3 regions of the Alteromonas sp. CNT1-28 genome follow, and region 2 is predicted to be linked to each of the others. Evidence: predicted binding sites of a transcription regulator. Region 2 holds the regulator's gene; each other region holds the start of a gene.
The links. The regulator sigma-54, encoded in region 2, starts transcription at its own class of promoters, with help from an activator protein. The targets are predictions, from matches to a motif close to GTTGGCACGNNNNTNGNNT.

Region 1 (3,164 bases), on a different contig from region 2:
TAGACACCCTTCTGTTAGGTAACTATGAAGTTGTTGCCGCTGACTGTGCTGAAGAAGCGTTAATGGTGCTGTCTTCGCGCTCCGTCGATTTAGTGGTAAGCGATATTCAAATGGGCGAAATGAGCGGTTTAACGCTACTTAAAAGTATCAAAACTAAGTACCCCAATATGCCGGTGCTATTGATGACAGCCTATGCCACTATTGATGATGCCGTGCAGGCAATGCGCGATGGCGCTACAGACTATCTATCAAAACCGTTTGCCCCAGAAGTACTGCTTAATTTAGTGGGACGCTACGCGCCGGCTCAAAAAATAGAGTCACGCACGCCTATTGTTGCTGACCCTTCAAGCTTGAAGTTACTTGAGCTTTCTCGCAAAGTCGCGAAGTCCGACGCCACTGTGATGGTAATGGGACCAAGCGGTTCGGGTAAAGAAGTGCTGTCTCGCTATATTCACGATCAGTCGCCGCGAAGTGATGCGCCATTTGTCGCCATCAACTGTGCAGCCATACCAGAGAACATGCTAGAAGCGACCTTGTTTGGTTACGAAAAAGGTGCGTTCACCGGCGCAATCCAAGCTTGCCCGGGTAAATTTGAACAAGCCCAAGACGGTACGCTGTTACTTGATGAAATAACCGAGATGGATTTGGCGCTTCAAGCTAAACTGCTGCGCGTGTTACAAGAGCGGGAAGTAGAGCGTCTTGGCGGACGTAAAACGGTTAAGCTCAACGTCCGTGTTATTGCTACAAGTAACCGAGATTTGAGAAAAGCAGTGGATGCGGGAGAGTTCAGAGAAGATTTGTACTATCGCTTAAATGTATTCCCTATCGAGTGGCGCCCACTTTCGGAACGTCCGGGTGATATTGTCCCTCTTGCCGAACACCTGGTTCAGCGTCACGCTAGTTCTCAAGGGCTGGGTACTATCAGGTTAAGCGCAGCAGCACGCAATAAGCTGTCGCAATACAGCTGGCCAGGGAACGTTCGCGAACTAGAAAACGTGGTTCAACGGGCGCTTATTTTATGTGAACACAATGAAATCGACGCCAGCGATTTAATGATTGACGAAGACATGACGGCACCTGTTGAAACACTGCAAGAGCATGTTGAAGAAAATAGGTTAGGGTCTGAGCTTCGTTACCAAGAACACCAAATTATCCTCGATACATTGGTGTCGTGTAACGGCAAGCGTAAAGATGTGGCAGAAAAGCTCGGCATTAGTCCAAGAACCCTTCGTTACAAATTAGCGCGCATGCGCGAAGACGGTATTGAAGTGCCCGCATAAGGTCGCTTTCTACACTTTCGGTTTCCTCGTCCTTATCCGTCGCCTCCGTAGTAAAGAAGGCGGCGGTTTTTTGTTGCTCACACTAAGTCAAACGCCATAAATTTGGCTAACCCTCTTATTTTTTATTTATCTTATTGATATGTATGGATTTTTAAAGTTGGCAAGCCCTTTGCTAAATCCCCTCTATAAATAAGTTATACGCCGATGTTCAGGCGGTCTCGAAAAAGCACTAGGAGTGGTTATGGACGTTAAAGCCAATAGTTTGTATCAAGAAATGCAGAACATGATTGGGCAAACTCGTCTTCAAGTTAATGAGCCTCAACAGCAGCCGCTTAGTGAAGTTAATAGCTCGGCAAGTGATTTCTCGACCATGCTAAAGAATGCGGTAGATGGTGTAAACGGCATGCAGCTCGAATCTAAAGATGCGCAGCAGCGTTTTGAAATGGGCGACCCTAACTTAAGCCTAGCTCAAGTTATGCTGACGAAAGAAAAGGCGGGCATTGCTTTTGAAGCCACTGTTCAAGTACGTAACAAAGTACTTGAAGCCTATAAAACAATAATGAATATGCCGGTGTAGGTGGAGTAGGTTATGGCTGAAGCTACAGGTACAAACCTTACGGTTCCTGATCAAAATCAATCAGTGGACAATGAGCCAGAAAACAAATCTGGTTTTATGGACACTTTAGGTAGCGCAGATATGATGCGCCAAATGGCCCTTGTGGTTGTTTTGGTAATCTGCGTCGCCATCGCTATTTTTATTCTTATCTGGTCGCAAGAACCTGATTACCGTCCACTTGCGAAAATGGAAACCCAAGAGCTTATTGAAACCCTCGATTATATGGATGCGAACCAAATCGACTATAAGCTTGAAGGCAATATTGTTTACGTAAGAAGTGACGAATTCCAAAACATCCGTTTAGGCATGACCCGCCAAGGGTTAACAAAGGCCTCTGATGCCGGTACCGATATCATTATGCAGGATATGGGGTTTGGTGTGAGCCAGCGTGTTGAGATGGAACGTCTAAAACACGCCCGCGAGCAACAAATCGCGGCTACCATCGAAGATATCGCGAGTATTCAAAAAGCCCGTGTCTTGTTAGCTATGCCTAAAGAGAACGTATTTGCGCGAAGAGAGAAGAAAGCGTCGGCAACCGTTGTGCTAACGGCTAAGCGCGGTGCCGTTATTGCAGGTGAAGAGGTTGATGCTGTTGTCGATATCGTTGCGTCTGCAGTGCAAAACATGGAGCCGTCTAAGGTAACCGTAACAGACAGCAATGGTCGTCTGCTTAACTCAGGCTCTCAAGATTCTATGAGTGCTCGTGCCAGAAAAGAATACGAGATTGAGCGCCAGCGTGAGCAAGAGTACTTAGAAAAAATTGACGCGATACTGATTCCTGTATTGGGCATAGGTAACTACACAGCACAAGCTGACGTTACCATGGACTTTACAGCTATGGAACAAACACAGCGTAGCTACAATCCTGATTTACCTGCGGTTCGCAGTGAAATGATAATGGAAGAAAACAGCGTAGGTGGCGGTGTTGGCGGTATTCCTGGTGCACTGTCTAATCAGCCTCCGTTAGATTCTAATATTCCAGAAAATGCTGTGGGCGGTAGTCAGCAAACTATGCCTGGCCGCACAGCGAAAGAATCAACACGCAACTACGAACTTGATACCACTATCAGTCATACCAAGAAACAGACAGGGGTTATCCGCAGATTAAGTGTGTCGGTTGCCGTAGACTACACCCAAGTTGCGGGTGAAGACGGCGCCATGACGCCAACGCCTCGCAAACAAGAAGAAATTTTAAATATTCGCAGACTATTGCAGGGCGGCATTGGCTTTGACGTTACCCGCGGTGATTCATTAGAGGTTGTTAGCGT
Region 2 (3,164 bases):
CTTTAATCGTTTCTTTGTCGCTTAGTTTACCAGCCACGGTGGCCAGCGTTTGAAGGTGTCCTTCGGTCTGTTCCTCGGGAACGAGTAGCGCAAAAAAGATGTCTACGGGTTTCTCGTCAAGGGCGTCGAAGTCAATTGCTGGCGTGCTGGTTACAACAATGGCAATCACTTTCTCGAGGCCCGGCAGGCGCCCGTGGGGCAGGGCGATACCATTGCCAATGCCTGTACTACCCATACGCTCTCGAGCCATCAAACTGTTGAGTACCGTTGCCTGATCAATGTTCTCGTTTTGCTTGGCAGCGATATCAGCGATGATCTCAAGAATTCGCTTTTTACTATTACACTGAACCGCACACTCGGTGCGGTCCAGACTTACGATGGCTTGTATATCCATGCTTAATTAACTACTAATGTTTTTTCAGTTTTTCCTTATGCTTGATTACCTGCCGGTCGAGTTTATCAACCATGCTGTCAATCGCCGCATACATGTCGGTATTTTCTGAGGATGCGAATACTTCAGCGCCACTTAAATGAACGGTCGCTTCGGCTTTTTGATTTAATTTTTCAACGTTCAGGATGACATGCACATTAGAAATGTGATCAAAGTGACGTTCAAGTTTGCTGAACTTCGTATCGACATAATTACGCAAAGAGTCGGTGATTTCGACATGATGACCAGTAAGGTTGATTTGCATATTTCGTCTTCCTTATATTATTAAGCCCGATTAAATAAGGCTTTTGCGTTGGTTCGACGGCGGGATCGACAACGATTCCCGGTACTTTGCTATTGTTCGCCGGGCAACTTTAATGCCTTGTTCGGCCAACAATGAAGCAATCTTGCTATCACTTAGCGGCTTGCTAGGCTTTTCAGCGGCCACTAATTTCTTGATCAATGCACGAATCGCTGTAGATGAACATTCACCACCAGACTCTGTTGCAACGTGGCTTGAGAAGAAATACTTCAATTCGAAGATTCCACGTGGCGTATGCATGTACTTTTGCGTTGTCACTCGCGAAATAGTGGATTCGTGCATATCTACCATTTCTGCGACATCATTTAGCACCATTGGTTTCATCATTTCCGGGCCGTGCTCAAAAAAGCCCATTTGCTGCTGCACAATGCAGTTTGCAACCTTCATTAAGGTTTCGTTACGAGATTCAAGGCTCTTTATGAACCACTTAGCCTCTTGCATGTGTGAGCGGATGAATTGTGAATCGCTACTATTCTTGGCACGGCGACTCATTGCAGCGTATTGTTGATTTACGCTTAATTTAGGCAGACTGTCGGGGTTCAGCTCAACCACCCAACGGCCATTTTTCTTGGTTACTGAGACATCAGGAATAACGTACTCAGGCTCTTTAGTAACTAAAGCACTACCTGGGCGAGGATTCAAGGTTTGCAGTAAACGCATTGCCTCGCGTAGCTGATCTTCTTTCAATCGGCTTTTACGCATAAGCGTACGATAGTCTTTGCTGCTCAGTAAGTCAGAGTACTCTTCAATTAGTTGCTTTGCTTCAGCAAGCCACGGTGTGTCTTCTGAAAATTGGCGCAATTGCACCATCAAACATTCTTGTGGAGAGCGTGAGCCAGAACCAATAGGGTCGAACATCTGAATGCGCTTTAGCACACATTCTATTTCGTCCATTTCAATCGGCTCTTCCATATCATCATCGTTAACCGCTTCTAAAATATCATCAAGGGTAACGGTTAAATAACCTGACTCGTCAATAGAGTCGATGATTGCTGTAGCGATTGCGCGATCGGTATCCGAGAAATGGGTAAGGCGCATTTGCCAAAGAAGGTGCTCTTGAATATCTTCAGTAGTCTCACCTTGGAAGATTTGCTCGTCGTCATTGGATGGACCCGGAGCAGGCGAAGATGAAGCAGAATAGTATTCGTCCCATGTGCTGTCGATTGGCAGCTCATCGGGAAGATCGTTTTTCTCAAGTGCATCGCCGGCTTCTAGTGTGTCACTAGATGCAGAAGCAGTGGCCTCAGAGCCGCTGTCATCGTTGTCGATATTGTTCTTTTCTAGTTGCGGCTCGTCGTTACCTTCTTCAACTTCTAATAGCGGATTAGAATCGAGCGCTTCTTGGATCTCTTGTTGAAGATCAAGTGTAGAAAGCTGCAGCAGTTTAATGGCCTGCTGAAGCTGTGGTGTCATGGTAAGTTGTTGGCTAAATTTTAGCTGTAAAGATGGTTTCATCTACGTCTTATTTAAATGCTCTAAATTGAATATACCAGAGCGAAACTGAAAAATGACAATTCGGTTACATTAACTATAGCCTGAATTGTTCGCCTAGGTATACATCCCTTACTTTTTGATTACTTAAAACCTGTTCCGCCGTTCCTTGCGCAATAAGCTCGCCATGACTCACAATGTACGCCTTTTCACAAACATCCAATGTCTCTCGTACGTTATGGTCTGTGATAAGGATTCCAATACCCCTATCGCGAAGATGTTGTATTATCTTCTTTATATCATTAACTGATATTGGATCAACACCAGCAAATGGTTCGTCTAACAAAATAAATTGCGGTTTTGCTGCCAGAGCGCGGGCAATCTCAACGCGTCGGCGTTCGCCCCCTGACAAACTCATCCCCGTACTATTACGTATATGGTTAATATTAAATTCATCAAGTAGCGCATCAGCTTCTTCTTCTTGCTGTTGTGAATTTAAATCTTTACGGGTTTGCAAAATGGCCATGATATTTTCATGCACTGTGAGCTTTCTGAAAATAGAGGCTTCCTGCGGTAGGTAGCCAATTCCGCGGCGTGCGCGCTCGTGCATGGGCTGATGAGTTAGCTCATTGTCGTCGATTTCAATCTTGCCTTTATCCAGATTCACTAAACCAACAATCATGTAGAATGTGGTGGTCTTACCAGCGCCATTTGGGCCAAGAAGACCAACAATTTGACCCGTTGAGACAGACAGACTTACATCTCGAACAACCTGTCTTGACTTGTAAGCCTTAGCAAGATTTTTAGCGCTCAAAGTTGCCATTGCTATTCATTGCCCTCGTTGTCTTTTTTGTCTTTCTTAGACGAAGTTTTGCGAATGGTCTCAGGTGTGAATACTGTGGTCACTCGACCCTCACCATCCTTACCTGCGCCGCCAGTCGCTAGCAATTGCTCGGTAATCATATCGAACGTGATGTTGTC
Region 3 (3,164 bases), on a different contig from region 2:
TAAGGTGGATATAGGCTTCGTCGTATTCGTTTTGATTAAACGCGGTCAGTGCTTTTTCGTAGTCTTCTGACGTAGAAGCAAAACTGTTAAAAGCGATTAATGATGAGGCAACTGCAGAGACAATAGTGCGTTGTACAACACGCTTTTTATTATTAAAAAAATCCATATATACCTTCGAAACTTAGCCTAGCCGCTGGCTTAAAAATAGCATAAAAAAAGGTGGCCTAAGCCACCTTCTAAAGATACGTGTTTTCTATGCGTTTTTAAACAATTAAACGCGGCGCTTACGTCTATAAAGAACAAGACCTAAACCCAACCCCATCAGTGCTAGGGCGCCAGGCTCACTAACTTCTGCGGTTGGTTGAGTCATTGACACACCAATGGAAGACAGTTTTAATTGTACGCTGTTAAAGTTACTCTTAGCGTTATCGTCGAAAATGGTATTGTATGCACCTATTAACCAGTATTTTGCACTACCAGTTAGCTTTGTAAATGTTGATTCGTACAAACCGTTTGAGCCTTTTGAACCTACGCCATAGTGACCTAGTGTATTCTCAACAATAGCGCTTGTAACAGTGTTCCAAGTTGAGTTGGCTCCGCTCTCAAATGCCGCAATACTATTAAGACCCGCAACAGTAACTTCTTTACTATCATTGTCGCCGACTACCCAAGTGAAGGCTGCATTTTCAAGAGTCACTGACTCGCTAAATGACAGTAAGAACATATCAAAATCTCTGCCACCGCCGTCACCGCTATTATCAACTGCGTGACTATCACCTCCCCAAGAATAATCACTATTTTTAATTCCGTAGCCAACGTGTCTATTTGCTAAAGTACAACCATTATTACCAAGCGTACAGTTCCACCAACCTTGAATATTGCCCTGGGCAAGTTTGTCGTCGGCGTGTCCTGCAGAGTTTGACCAAGCAGTGATTCCTACATCAACTGTAACGCCGTTGATCTCGATTGAGGTATTGCTGTTTTGCGCATTGGTCGTTTGTGAGTAATTAGCGCTGCCATTAGAATTGGCGAGTGTGTATTGTGCATCATACTTTGCACTGTTGAGGCTTGAATCTGTAGCGAAAACTGATGAACTAACAGCAAGTAATAGTATTGTCAGCGATGTAGAAAACTTCATATTTTGAACTACCCAAAAAGCAAAATTAGATGATTATTTCTAATTTTATGCTTATTTCGTGCCAGTTTGTTTAAGTTTCTGATTTTTAAGTTAATGTTATAATTTGAAAAGGGGCGATATGAGAGAGGGTAAAAAAAACTGACAGATTTTCCAACCTGTCAGTGATCTAAAGTCTAATTTCTTCAAATGGATTTTTTGCGACGCCACATCACGAGAAGTGAACAAGCCATGAGTAACCCAATGGTGCCAGGTTCAGAAACTTCTGTTGGCGTTGGCGTACCGGCAGACTCTGTTACAGAGAAGCCAACATTAGCAAGCTTAAAGGCATCATTACCTACATGGCCGCCAATATTTCCGAATACGGTGTTATAAGCGCCAACCAACCAATATTGAGCGGACTCAGTGAAAGTAAAGTCAGCGCGGTGATCTAAATATTCACAGTTTTCAATATCAAATGAGGCTGAAGTTAAGGCGTTAGCGACAATATCGCTCCACGTGTTAACACCTGAGGTTAGTTTCGAAGTATTACTTAGTGCTGCAACAGATACTTGGCTGTCGCTGCCACTGTAAAGCCATGAAAAACTTGCGCCCGTTAGTGTCACCGCAGAGTCGAAAGATAACAACACGAAGTCATAGTCACGTTCTACGTTAGTCATACCACTATAATAAGCGTTCGCGCTACCTTGAGAGTAATAGTTGATATTGTCAATAGCGTGGTCAGCGTCGCCACGATAGTATGCTTCATCATTGTTTGTTATGCCGTAAGCCCATTTATCTGAGATCTTTTCTAACTTGGCGCCAACGACTGTTTCGCCGGTAACCCCTTGTGTGTCAGAAAAGGCGGACATATTAATATTTAATCCGTCTATTTGAACAAAGGAATTATTCGTCTGATTGGTTTGTGTCACTTTGTCATCGACTAGATCGTAGGTGTATTCTCCCAACGGAGAGTTACATACTTTGCTTTGTTCGTTGCTTAGGCTCGATGACCCACAGTGAGAATAACTTTGCTTTTTATAGTAGGTAGCGAATGCTGAATTAGCACTCAGGGTAGATAGCAAAGCTGTGGAAAGTAATAGTACAGTTTGCAAAGAAAACGTTTTTTGTAGCGTTCGCATAATTGCTTTCCTATATATGAAGCGCAAAGCACTTCAAGTACACGCCGAGTGATGTGTGCGCACATTATGCGAACACAAACTTGGTAGTACCTAATTTCAACATGGACTTGTATGATATATGAACGGTGAGCTATTTAAGGTATGTAACCGTATACCTAGTTATTAGTTGTTTGTTTGATCGTGAGCATACGCGGTCCTGAATAAATAGAAGCCAAGCGCCGGCATTGTGGTAGGAGTACGTGTAATCAATGCAAAGCTAATAACGTTTTGCAACAGCGTTATGTAAAGGAACGAGGCAGCCTTTTTACTTTGCTATGCGTTCCTGCATATCTATGAAATAATTAGTGCAATTGTGTATTTAGAAGTATGAGGACATATGTCTGATCAAAAACGTAAAGGGATATACTTACTTCCCAACTTATTAACAACAGCAGGGTTGTTTTCGGGTTTCTTTGCTGTGGTTTCGTCAATGAACGGCAGGTTCGAAGCCGCGGCAGTGGCTATCTTTGTTGCTATGATTTTTGATGGCTTAGATGGGCGTGTGGCAAGAATGACGAACACGCAAAGCGACTTTGGTGCTGAGTATGACTCAATGGCAGATATGGTTTCATTTGGAATGGCACCTGCACTTGTTGCTTATAATTGGGGGTTAACTGAGCTGGGCAAGTTAGGCTGGTTAGCGGCCTTTATATATGTAGCGGGTGCAGCTCTTCGTTTAGCTCGCTTCAATACGCAAGTTGGTATTGCCGATAAGCGTTTCTTCCAAGGTCTCGCAAGTCCGGCTGCTGCGGCTGTTGTCTCTGGTCTTGTATGGGTTGGAGTTGAGTATGATGCTGTTGGTACCGACTATGGTTTAATAGTTGCTGCAGTAACTGGCTTGTCAGGTTTGCTGATGGTGAGTAACTTTA

Region 1: a site for sigma-54 is predicted at 1,437-1,455, ahead of fliE (flagellar hook-basal body complex protein FliE). Genes of this name have one in related genera too.
Region 3: a site for sigma-54 is predicted at 1,186-1,204, ahead of xdp1 (exosortase-dependent surface protein XDP1). Genes of this name have one in related genera too.

Annotation. Positions count from the first base shown of each region.
Region 1 covers NZ_JAKREZ010000002.1:181,353-184,516, forward strand. The annotation lists gene MHN02_RS02505 (sigma-54 dependent transcriptional regulator) at 1-1,280, shown strand, start outside; gene fliE (flagellar hook-basal body complex protein FliE) at 1,522-1,857, shown strand; gene fliF (flagellar basal-body MS-ring/collar protein FliF) at 1,870-3,164, shown strand, end outside.
Region 2 covers NZ_JAKREZ010000006.1:253,174-256,337, forward strand. The annotation lists gene ptsN (PTS IIA-like nitrogen regulatory protein PtsN) at 1-394, opposite strand, end outside; gene hpf (ribosome hibernation promoting factor) at 408-695, opposite strand; gene MHN02_RS05865 (RNA polymerase factor sigma-54) at 726-2,207, opposite strand; gene lptB (LPS export ABC transporter ATP-binding protein) at 2,281-3,006, opposite strand; gene lptA (lipopolysaccharide transport periplasmic protein LptA) at 3,009-3,164, opposite strand, start outside.
Region 3 covers NZ_JAKREZ010000011.1:92,253-95,416, forward strand. The annotation lists gene prsT (XrtA/PEP-CTERM system TPR-repeat protein PrsT) at 1-166, opposite strand, end outside; gene xdp1 (exosortase-dependent surface protein XDP1) at 272-1,138, opposite strand; gene xdp1 (exosortase-dependent surface protein XDP1) at 1,321-2,256, opposite strand; gene pssA (CDP-diacylglycerol--serine O-phosphatidyltransferase) at 2,633-3,164, shown strand, end outside.